2 regions of the Micromonospora sp. NPDC049275 genome follow, and region 2 is predicted to be linked to the other one. Evidence: riboswitches for the same ligand, from Rfam matches in the RefSeq annotation. Region 2 holds a riboswitch; the other holds the start of a gene.
What was found. Region 2 has a riboswitch for thiamine pyrophosphate ahead of ACGFIE_RS17425 (ECF transporter S component). Riboswitches for the same ligand answer to the same signal wherever they lie in the genome.

Region 1: linked by a shared signal. The riboswitch ahead of thiE (thiamine phosphate synthase) and the one ahead of ACGFIE_RS17425 (ECF transporter S component) in region 2 are both predicted to bind thiamine pyrophosphate.

What each region holds. Positions count from the first base shown of each region.
Region 1 covers NZ_JBICSN010000015.1:38,154-43,898, reverse strand. The annotation lists gene ACGFIE_RS29235 (thiazole synthase) at 1-554, opposite strand, end outside; gene thiS (sulfur carrier protein ThiS) at 551-751, opposite strand; gene thiO (glycine oxidase ThiO) at 742-1,875, opposite strand; gene thiE (thiamine phosphate synthase) at 1,872-2,495, opposite strand; TPP riboswitch at 2,490-2,599, opposite strand; gene ACGFIE_RS29215 (ThuA domain-containing protein) at 2,881-5,745, shown strand, end outside.
Region 2 covers NZ_JBICSN010000005.1:34,610-40,354, forward strand. The annotation lists gene ACGFIE_RS17420 (ABC transporter ATP-binding protein) at 1-1,205, opposite strand, end outside; gene ACGFIE_RS17425 (ECF transporter S component) at 1,323-1,910, opposite strand; TPP riboswitch at 1,988-2,092, opposite strand; gene ACGFIE_RS17430 (alpha/beta fold hydrolase) at 2,200-3,030, shown strand; gene ACGFIE_RS17435 (aminoglycoside N(3)-acetyltransferase) at 3,069-3,875, shown strand; gene ACGFIE_RS17440 (sugar isomerase domain-containing protein) at 3,872-4,621, shown strand; gene ACGFIE_RS17445 (DUF6328 family protein) at 4,841-5,344, shown strand; gene ACGFIE_RS17450 (acyl-CoA dehydrogenase family protein) at 5,496-5,745, shown strand, end outside.

The sequences.
Region 1 (5,745 bases), on a different contig from region 2:
AGGATCACGGGCACGTCCACGCCCTGACGGATCAGCCGGATGTGGTGCGGGTTGCCGATGCCGAGCCCCGAGCCGATCGGCGCGCCGGCCGGCATCACCGCGGCGCAGCCCACATCGGCGAGGCGGCGGGCGAGCACCGGGTCGTCACTTGTGTACGGCAAAACGGTGAAGCCGTCGGCGACCAGCTCCTCGGCGGCGCGGAGCAGTTCCACGCCATCGGGCAGCAGCGTCCGTTCGTCGCCGATCACCTCCAGCTTGACCCAGTCGGTGTCGAACGCGTCGCGCGCCAGCCGGGCCACCTTCACCGCCTCGGTGGCGGTGTGGCAGCCGGCGGTGTTCGGCAGCAGCCGCACCCCGCACCGGTCCAGCAGGTCGAGCAGCCCTCCGGCGGTGCCCGGAGCGGTGTCCACCCGGCGCAGCGCGAGCGTGACCAGCTCCGTGCCGGACGCCCGGATCGCCTGTTCCAGAACGTGCAGGTTCGCGGCGCCGCCGGTGCCGAGGATCAGCCGCGACGTGAAGGCCACCCCACCCAGGTCGAACGACACGCCGCTCACCCGCCCTGCGCGGCGGTGAGCACCTCGACGCGGTCGCCGTCGCGCAGCACAGTGACCGGCCAGCCGGCCCGGGGCACCACCTCGCCGTTGACCGCGACCGCGACGCCACGCTGGTGCGGGGCGACGTCACTGACGACGTCGGCCACCGACGCGCCGCCGGGGAAGCTGCGCCCGGTCCCGTTCACCGTCAACTCCACAGGTCCTCCTCGGTCGTCCGTCCAGTTCCGCCCAACGCGGCAGCGCCGAAACGGTCGGCGCGAAAGGGTGCGAGCAGCGGGTCGGGCACGCCTGTGGTCACCAGGTCGGCGATCGTCTCGGCGGTGATCGGGGTGAGCACGATGCCGTGCCGGTGGTGACCGGTGGCGACCAGCACATCCAGCCGACCGGGCAGCGGCCCGAGGATCGGCGCGTTGTCCGGAGTGCCGGGCCGCAGACCGGCGACCGCCTCGACCAGGTCGTACTCGCTCAGCTCGGGCAGCAGGTCGACGCCGGCACGCAGCAGCCGCTGCACGGCGCCGGCGGTGACAGTGGTGTCGGAGCGCTCCTCGACGGTCGCGCCGAGGACCACCTCGCCGTCGGCGCGGGGCACCAGGTACACGTGCTCGCCGTCGGCGTACCCCCGGATCACGTGCCGGAAGCCCGGCGCGACGCCGTCGGGCGCGCGCAGCCGCAGGATCTGGCCCTTCACCGGCCGCACGGGCAGGCCGGTGAGGGCGGCGGCCCCGCAACCGGCGGCGACCACGGTGCGTCGCGCATCCACATCGGACAGCCTCCGGACCGGCCGCGGCACGAACGCCGCGCCGGCCCGCTGTGCGGCCGTGCGCAGTGCCGGCACCAGCAGCCGGGGGTCGACCTGGTGGTCGGTGGGCGCGAACGCGCCGCCGCGCACCCGAGGGGCGAGCGCCGGTTCGCGGTCGCGCAGCTCGCTGGGGCGCAGCGGGGTCACCGGCAGACCCAACCCCTGTTGGTACGCCCACAGCCGGCGCGCCTCGGCCAGGTCGTCGCCGGTCAGCCCAACCATCAGGGTGCCCTCGGTCCGGTAGCCGATCTCGGTGCCGCTCGCCTCGGTCAGTTCGGCGGCGAACCCGGGCCAGCGGGCGGCGGACGCCACCAGCAGCTCGGTCAGCCGCCGCTCACCGAAGTACGCCTCGGCGACCGGGGAGAGCATTCCGGCGGCGACTGCCGACGCCCCCGACCCGGGGGCCGGGTCGTGCACCGCCACCCGTAGTCCGCGCGTGGCGCAGCGCCAGGCGATCGCGAGCCCGATCGGCCCCGCGCCCACCACCGCCACGTCGACGGCGGGGGCGGCCGATCCCGTCACGCCAGGGCCCGGAGCAGTTCGGCGGTGGCGCCGGCCGGGTCGGCGGCGGCGGAGAGCGCACCGACCACCGCCACCCCGTACGCCCCGGCGGCCCGCAGCGCCGGCACCCGGTCGGCGGTCACCCCGCCGATCGCGATGACCGGCACGTCGACGGCGTCGGCGACGGCGCGTACACCGGTGGGCCCGATGGGATCCGGCAGACCGTCCTTGGTGGTGGTGGCGTGGCACGGGCCGACGCCCAGGTAGGTGGCCCCGGCGGCGACAGCCGCGACCGCCGTCTGCGGTGCGCGTGCGGTGGCGCCGAGCACGCCGGTCGGGCCGAGCACGTGCCGGGCGGCGGCGACCGGCAGGTCGTCCGCTCCGACGTGCCCGCCGGCGGCGCCCACCGCGAGCGCCACGTGCAGCCGGTCGTTGACCAGGCAGGTCGCTCCGTACGGGGCGCAGAGCGCCAGCACCCGGCCGGCCAGGTCGTACGCCTCGCGGTCGGTCGCGGAGTCCTCCACCCGGACCTGCACGACGAGGTCGGCGCGGGCCGTCGCGAGGGCGGCCCGGACCACTGTGAGTGGATCGCGCCCGGGTCGGGTGTCGGTGATCAGATGCAGTCGTCCAAGGGACGGCACGGCAACGCTCCTCCCTGCGCCGGCATTACCCGGATCAGGTTCGACGGTCGGGGGCTGTCAGCCCCCCTCTCAGCCCGGTACACCGGGCTCCCGTGGGTTACTTGCGTGTCACCGTACGACAGTTCCGTGGGTCTGCCAAGGGAGGGGGACGCGGCGGAATCAGTTGGGCACTTTCTCCGGTCCTGTTCGGAATGTCGCCCGCCGTTGCAGAACCGTTACCCGCCGGCATCTTGCCCGACATCGATACACCAGAATTAATTTGTTCAGCGATTCGACAAAATGCCGGCGTGGACGCCCTGGCACGGCGTCCCCACCGGCTCCATCCGGGACGGTCTTCGGCGAGCCGGCCCCCGCGATTCCTGTCCACCGCGACATTGGAGGCGGCGTGTCCCGTTCTCGTCGTGCCCGTTTACCCCTCACCGCTACCCTGCTCTCCCTAGCACTCGCCTCGACGACCCTGCTCGGGTCGCCGGCGCAGGCCGCTCCGGCCGGAGCGCAGATCCCCGCGCGAGACGTGCCTGTCGCGGCTCCGCTCTCCCAAGTGGCGCCGAAGGCGCCGAAGGCCGCAGCGGCCGACCCCTACTCCGTCCTGGTCTTCTCGAAGACCGCCGGCTTCCGGCACGACGCCATCCCCACCGGCATCGCCGCCATCCAGCAACTCGGCGCGGCCAACGGATTCACTGTGGACACCACCGAGGACGGCGCCGCGTTCAACGACGCCAACCTCGCCAAGTACAAGGCCGTGATCTGGCTCTCCACCACCGGTGACGTCCTCGACGCCGACCAGCAGGCGGCCTTCGAGCGGTACGTGAAGGCCGGCGGCGGTTACGCAGGCGTCCACGCCGCCTCGGACACCGAGTACAGCTGGGCCTGGTACGGCGACCTGGTCGGCGCGTACTTCGCCAACCACCCCCAGAACCAGCAGGCCACCGTCAAGGTGGAGGACCACGCCCACCCGTCCACCGCCGGACTGCCGGACCGCTGGTCCCGGTTCGACGAGTGGTACAACTTCCAGACCAACCCCCGGCCGGACGTGCACGTGCTGGCCAGCCTGGACGAGAAGAGCTACACCCCGGGCGCCGGCGCGATGGGCGCCGACCACCCGACCGCGTGGTGCCAGGACTTCGACGGTGGCCGCTCCTGGTACACGGGCGGCGGGCACACCCGGGAGTCGTACGCCGAGCCCGAGTTCCTCAAGCACCTGCTCGGCGGCATCCAGACGGCGGCCGGCGTGGTCGACGCCGACTGCGGCGCCTCGAAGACCTCCAGCTTCGAGAAGATCACCCTGGACAGCAACACCAGTAATCCGATGGAGCTGGACATCGCGCCCGACGGCCGGGTCTTCTACATCGAGCGCGACGGCCGGGTGCAGATCATCAAGCCGGACACCGGTAGCACCGTCACCGCCGTCGACCTGGACGTCTTCACCGGCAACGAGGACGGCCTCATCGGCATCCGGCTCGACCCGGACTTCGCCACCAACAAGTGGGTGTATCTCTACTACGCCCCGAACGACGGCGTCACGCGCAACCTGCTGTCCCGGTTCACGGTGACCGGCGACACCATCGACCCGGCGAGCGAGAAGCAGGTGCTGCGGGTCGACACCCAGCGCAACACCTGCTGCCACGCGGGCGGCAGCATGACCTTCGACAGCGCCGGCAACCTCTACCTGGCCACCGGCGACAACACCAACCCGTTCGAGTCGAACGCGTACGCGCCGCTGGACGAGCGGGCGGGCCGTCAGGACTACGACTCGCAGCGCACCTCCGCGAACACGAACGACCTGCGCGGCAAGGTGATCCGGATCCACCCGGAGGACGACGGGACGTACTCCGTTCCGACGGGCAACCTCTTCGCGCCGGGCACCGCGAAGACCCGTCCCGAGATCTACGCGATGGGCTTCCGCAACCCGTTCCGCATCGGCACCGACCCGAAGACCGACACGCTGTACGTCGGGGACTACGGGCCGGACGCCAACGCGAACAACCCGGACCGGGGCCCCCGTGGCCTGGTCGAGTGGAACGTCGTCACCCCCGGCAACTACGGCTGGCCGTACTGCACCGGGACGAACGAGGCGTACAACGACTACACGTTCCCGTCCGGCCCGAGCGGCCCGAAGTTCGACTGCGCCGCGCCGGTGAACAACTCGCCCAACAACACGGGCCTGACCAACCTCCCGCCTGTCGTCCCGGCCACCGTCGACTACGGCTACGCCGGTGACGCGCGGTACCCGGAGATCGGTGGCGGTGGCGCCCCGATGGGCGGCCCGGCCTACCGCTACGACGCCGACCTCGACTCCCCCCGCAAGTGGCCGGCCTACTACGACGGCAAGGCGCTGCTCGGCGAGTGGAACCAGAACAAGATGTACACGATGCAGATGACCGCCGACGGCAAGTCGTTGGTGGACATCAACCAGCTGCTCACCGGCATGAAGATGATCCGGCCGATGGACTTCGAGTTCGGTCCGGACGGCGCGCTCTACCTGATCGAGTGGGGCACCGGGTTCGGCGGCAACAACGACGACTCCGGCATCTACCGGATCGACTACACCGCCGGTGACCTCGCACCGATCGCCGCGGCGGCCGCCAACCCGACCTCGGGGCCGGCGCCGCTGACTGTCACCTTCTCCAGCGCCGGCTCCCGGGACCCGGACGGCGGCGCGCTCACCTACTCCTGGACCTTCGGCGACGGGCAGACCTCCACCGAGGCCAACCCGACGCACACGTACGCCACGGCGGGGAACTACACCGCCCAGCTCACCGTGACCAACCCGAAGGGCCGTACCGCGGTGGCCAACGTGCCGGTCACCGTGGGCAACACCGCACCGACGGTGAGCATCGAGTTCCCGCCGGACGGTGGTTTCTTCAACTGGGGTGACCAGGTCCGCTACACGGTCAAGGTGACCGACCCCGAGGACGGGCAGATCGACTGCGACCGGGTGAACCTCCAGGTGCTGCTCGGTCACGACGAGCACGCCCACCCGCTGGAGCAGCACACCGGCTGCACCGGCACGGTCCAGACGTCGCTCGCCTCCGGGCACGGCGCCGAGGCGAACGTCTTCGCGGTCTTCGAGGCCACCTACACCGACGACGGTGGTGCCGGCGGCGCGGGCGCGCTCACCGGCCGGGACATCGAGATCCTGCAGCCCAAGCAGAAGCAGGCCGAGTACTTCACGGCCACCGGGCGGGTGCCGGGCGGCACCGGCGGCGGAGACGCAGGCGTGCAGCGCGAGGCCGGGGCCGACACCGCC
Region 2 (5,745 bases):
TCCCCACCCGAGAGGGTGTACGGGTTGGCCGCCGCGAGTCGGGTCAGCCGCAGCCGGTCCAGCAGACCCGCGACGGTCTCCCGGACGGCCGCCTCGGGTTGACCCGTCCGGCGGGGACCGAGCGCCAACTCGTCGAAGACTGTTCCGGTGACGAACTGGTGTTCCGGGTCCTGGAACACCGACCCGATCCGCCGGGTCAGCGCGGGCGCCCGCCAGCGGTGCGGGGGAGCGCGGTGGTCGGCTCCGGCCAACTCGACCGAGGCGGTGACCCGGCCGACGCCCGGTTTGAGCAGGCCGCCGAGCAGCAGCGCCAGGGTGGACTTCCCGGCGCCGTTGGGTCCGCGTACCGCGAGGGCCTCTCCGGCGCGTACCGCCAGGTCGGTGTGGCCCAGCCGCGGCGGCAGGCCGAGCCGGTCGGCGGTGAGCAGGACGTCGCCGGGGGCGACGGTGGCCGTGCGGGGCGCGATGGGGTGACCGGGCACCCAGACGCCCTCGGCGGCGAGGGTGTCGCCGTGCGCGGCGAAGACCGCGTCGGGCGTTCCGTCCGCGCGGACGCCGCCGCCGGGCTCCAGGACGACCACCCTGTCGACAAGTGGGAGCGCCTCGGCGACCCGGTGTTCGACGAGGATCAGTGTGGTGTCGACGTCCAGCGCGCCCGCCACCGCGCGTCGGACCAGGGCGGCCCCGTCCGGGTCGAGGTTGGCGGTCGGCTCGTCGAGCAGCAGGAGGCTGGGCCGCAGGGCCAGCGCGCCGGCCAGGGCGAGGCGTTGCTGCTCGCCGCCGGAGAGCGCGGCCGTCGGCCGGTCCCGGGGGTACGGGAAGCCGACCCGCCGCAGCGCCTCGTCGACCCGGGGCCAGATCTCGTCTGTCGGCACGCCCCGGTTCTCCAGCCCGAACGCGACGTCGTCGCCGCTGCGCGCCATCACCAGTTGGCTCTGCGGGTCCTGGAAGACGATGCCGACCCGTTCCCGCGCCTTGCGGGGGTCGAGCCCGTCGATCTCGACGGTGCCCTCCTGCTCGCCGGAATCCTCGGGCAGCAGCCCGGCCAGCGCGCTGAGCAGGGTGCTCTTGCCGGCCCCCGATGGCCCGAGCAGCAAAATCCGCTCCCCGGCCTCCACCCGCAGATCCACCCCGCGCAGAGCCCAGGCCCGCCGCCCGGCGTGCCGCCACCCGAACCCCCGCAACAGAACCCCGCCCCCCACCACACCCACCCCCTCCCGGGCCTCGGCTCCACCCTGCAGTGTCGATCATGAGGTTGACGGTGGTTATGAAGATCCATCCGCCCGTCAACCTCATGATCAGCGCGGAGTGGGGGTGGGGGGTTAGACCAGGGCCCGGTTCTGGCCTGCGGGGAAGCGGTCCAGGGCGCCGGTGTTGGCCAGGGCGCGGGTGAGCAGCCAACCCCCCGCACCGGCGATTACGGTGGAGCTGACGATGGTGAGCAGGGCGTACGGGATGCGGTAGTCGCCCAGCGCGTAGTCGACGTTCCAGACGAAGAAGTCGAACAGCGCCGCGCTGAGACCCGTCAGCGCACCGGCGAGCACGGCGGTCGGCAGCCGGTACGACCGGTACCGGAAGGCGGCGAACGCCAACTCGGCCCCGAGGCCCTGCACGATGCCCTGGGGGATCACCGTGCCGGCCCACTGGCTGCCCAGCAGCGCGGAGACGACCGCGGCCACCGTCTCGCAGTAGAGCGCGGCGCCGGGCTTGCGGATGACCAGGCCGCCGACCACGGCCGGCAGCAGCCAGACGCCGTAGATCAGCGTCTGCGCCGGCGGGAAGAAGGCGAAAGCCCCCTCGGTGGCGCTCCAGACCAGGCCCCAGGCCCAGAAGATGACGCCGAAGGCGACCGCGATCACCGAGGCGACCACGATGTCGATGGTGCGCCAACGGCTTGTGGTGTTGTCCATGCTGTGCTCCCAGTTCAGTGGAACGAACCAGGAGAAGACGCACGCCGCGCGTCCGGTGGCACCGGACCCACGGCGCGGCTGGAGGTCGACCGAACTCCCTGCGCTGGCATTACCCAGATCAGGTTCGAGGGTCTGCGGGCGTGCCCGCACTCTCAGCGCTGTGCGCTCCCCTGTCGGATGTGAAGTTGTCTCGCTGACGCTAGCACCGACCAGGGGTAACGGCCCAGCAGGGCAGCGCGTCACCTGCGCGTCCGGACCGGCGCGGCGGCGGCTGGGTAGGCTGACGATCATGCAGGTCGACGCGCGAGGTCTCACATTCGAGGTACGCACCGGCGGCCCGTCCGACGGCGTTCCCGTCCTGCTGCTGCACGGCTTCCCGCAGCACAGCGGCGAGTGGGACGAGGTCGTGCCGGCACTGCACGCGGCCGGGCTGCGCACGTACGCGCTGGACCAGCGGGGCTACTCGCCGAGCGCCCGGCCGGAAGCGGTGGCCGCGTACCGGATCCCCGAACTGGTCGCCGACGCGGTGGCCGTGCTCGACGCGCTCGGTGTGGACGCCGTCCACCTCGTCGGCCACGACTGGGGCGCGATCGTGGCCTGGGCGGTGGCCGCCGCGCACCCGGATCGGGTCCGTACGTTGACGGCGGTGTCCGTGCCGCACCCGGCGGCCATGGCGCACGCCCTCGGCAGCGACACCGAGCAGAAGGCCCGCTCCTCGTACATCGCGCTGTTCCGCAAGCCGGGCAAGGCCGAGAAGGTGCTGCTGGCGTGGCACGCGACGGCGCTGCGCAGGATGCTCGGCGGGGTGGGCGACGCCTCCCGGGTGAACCGTTACGCCGATCCGATGCGGGAGCCGGGTGCGCTCACCGCCGCCCTGAACTGGTACCGGGCCATGTCCCGCGCCGACCTGGCCGGCGTCGGTCCGGTCGCCGTGCCCACCACCTACGTGTGGAGCGACCGGGACATCGCCATCGGGCGTACCGCCGCCGAGGCGTGCGCCGCAAACGTCACTGGTGACTACCGCTTCGTACCGCTGCCCGGGGTGACCCACTGGATCCCGGACGCCGCGCCCGCCGCGCTGGCCGAGGCGGTCCTGGCCCGGGTCGCCGGGACGGCCTGAGCCGTGCCGGGCCGACGAGCGCCGGGAGGAGACGCGCCGTGACGACGCCCGCCGACGGGCTGGGCACCCGCCGCGCGCTCGCCGCGCAGCTGCGCCTACTGGGTGTACGCCCCGGCTCGACGGTGCTTGTGCACGCCGGGATGCGCTCGCTGGGCTTCGTCTGCGGTGGGCCGCAGGCGCTGGTGCTCGCCCTGCGCGACGCGCTCGGCCCGGACGGCACGATCGTGGTGCCCACCCACACCCCCGACAACAGTGACCCGGCGCAGTGGCGCAACCCGCCGGTGCCGGTGGACTGGTGGCCGCTGATCCGCGCCGAGATGCCGGGCTACGACCCGGCGGTCACGCCGAGTCGGCACATGGGTGTGTTCGCCGAGACGGTCCGCTGCTGGCCCGCGGCGCTGCGCAGCGCGCATCCCCACGTGTCGTTCGCCGCGCTCGGGCCGACGGCCGAGCAGGTGGTCACCGGGCACGGCCTGGCCGACATGCTCGGTGCGGGCTCGCCGCTGGCCCGGCTCTACGACCTGGACGCCGACGTGCTGCTGCTCGGGGTGGACCACACCGTCAACACCTCGCTGCACCTGGCCGAATATCGCCTCCCGGCGCTGGTCCGCGAGCGACTGGGCGCGGCGGTGCGTACGGCCGACGGCGGCCGCGAGTGGGTGTGGTGGCAGGATGTCCGGCTCGACGCGAGCGACTTCGGCGCGTTGGGCGAAGACCTGGAGGCCACCGGGGCGGTGCGCTCCGGCCCGGTCGGCGCCGGGACGGGGAGGTTGGTACGCCAGCGGGCGGCTGTCGACTTCGCGGTGCAGTGGATGGCCCGCAACCGGACGACGGAGGATCTATGAGTGTGAGCGCCGAGGACTACCTGGCAGTGGTGACCGAGACGATCGGCCGGGTGTCCGCCAGCCAGCGGGAGGCGGTGGGGCGGGCCGCCGATCTGATCGCGGAAGCGGTGCGCGCCGACGGGGTGGTGCACGCCTTCGGCACCGGGCACTCCGAGGCCCTGGCCATGGAGATCGCCGGGCGGGCGGGTGGCCTGGTGCCCACCAACCGGATCGCGCTGCGTGACCTGGTGCTGCTGGGCGGCGAACCGGCCGAGCGTCTCGGACCGCTGCTGGAGCGGGATCCGGAGGTGGCGCACCGGCTCTGGGAGTTGGCCCCCGTACGGCCCGCCGACGTCTTCGTGCTCGCGTCGAACTCAGGGGTCAACGGCGCGATGGTCGAGTTCGCCACGCTGGTCAAGGAGCATGGTCACCCGCTGGTGGCGATCACCTCGGCGCAGCACTCCGGGCGGATGACGTCCCGCCACCCGTCCGGGCGCAAGCTGGCCGATCTCGCCGACGTGGTGCTCGACAACGGCGCGCCGTACGGCGATGCGACGCTGCCGCTGCCCGGCGGTGGCGCGGTCGGCGCGGTCTCGTCGATCACGGCGGCGCTGCTGGCGCAGCAGATCACCGTGGAGGTGGTCGCCCGGTTGCTGGCGGTGGGGGAGCGGCCTCCGGTCTACCTGTCGGCGAACATCCCGGACGGCGACGCGCACAACAACGCGCTGGAGGCCCGGTACGCCGGCCGGATCCGCCGCGGCTCCTGACACCGGGCGGCAGGCGCGGGCGGCGTGGATGGCGCGGCCAGCGGCATGACGGCGGCGTGGCGCGGGCGGCGGCGGCGCGGCGACCGGGCGATGGCCGGCGGGTGACCGGCGGATGGCCGGGACGTGTCGTGAACCCGTTTCGCGCTCGGTCGTGGGGGGCATTGGCGTTGCTGCCGGCGGCCGGGACCGTCGGCAGTAGCGTCTGACCGGAGGTAGCGCGTGTCCAAGGAGACAGAGAAGCAGCGTTGGCAACGCAACTTCGCCGACCTGTTGCAGGAGCTGCGGGTCGCCCAGACCGGTGTGCAGATCCTCTTCGCCTTCCTGCTCACCCTTCCGTTCAGCAACGGCTTCACCCGGACCAGCGAGTTCCAGCGGGACGTCTACATCGTCGCGCTGCTCGCCGCGGCCGCCGCCACCGCGCTGATCATCTCGCCGGTGGCGTTCCACCGGGCGTTGTTCCGCCAGGGGCGCAAGCCGGAGCTGGTGCGGTTCGCGCACCGGATGGCCACCGGCGGCCTCGCCTTCATGCTGATCGCGATGGTCAGCGCGGTGCTGCTGATCACCGACTTCGTGCTGGACCGGCCGATCGCCTTCGTGCTCAGCGCGGTGGCCGGGCTCTGGTTCCTCGCGTTCTGGGTGATCCTGCCGTTCGCCCGACGCAACTGGGGCGACGACGACATCGACGACGAGGATGACGACCCGGATGCGGCCGGCGGTCGCTGAGCACGTCGATCCGCCCGCACCGCTACCCCTGGGTAACAACCGGGGGTAGCGTGACGGTAGTCACGCACGTCGACGCGGTCCGCGCCGGTCCGGCCGGGCGGCCGGGGGACGCGCAACAGCCGCAGCCGCACCGAGCTTCGAGGGGGCAGCCGTGACCACGACGCAGAACGGCCGACCGGCACCGGACGGCCCCGACTCCGAATCCGCGGCCGACACCGCCGGCGCCGCCGCCCCGCTGCCCACCGAGGCCGGGCAGGTCTCGGAGAAGGAGGCCCGGCAGGTCGCCGAGGCCGCCCGGGAGTCCGCCTGGGACCGGCCCAGCTTCGGCAAGGAGCTGTTCCTCGGGCGGTTCCGGCTCGACCTGATCGACCCCTGGCCCACCTCCGACCCGGACGACGTGG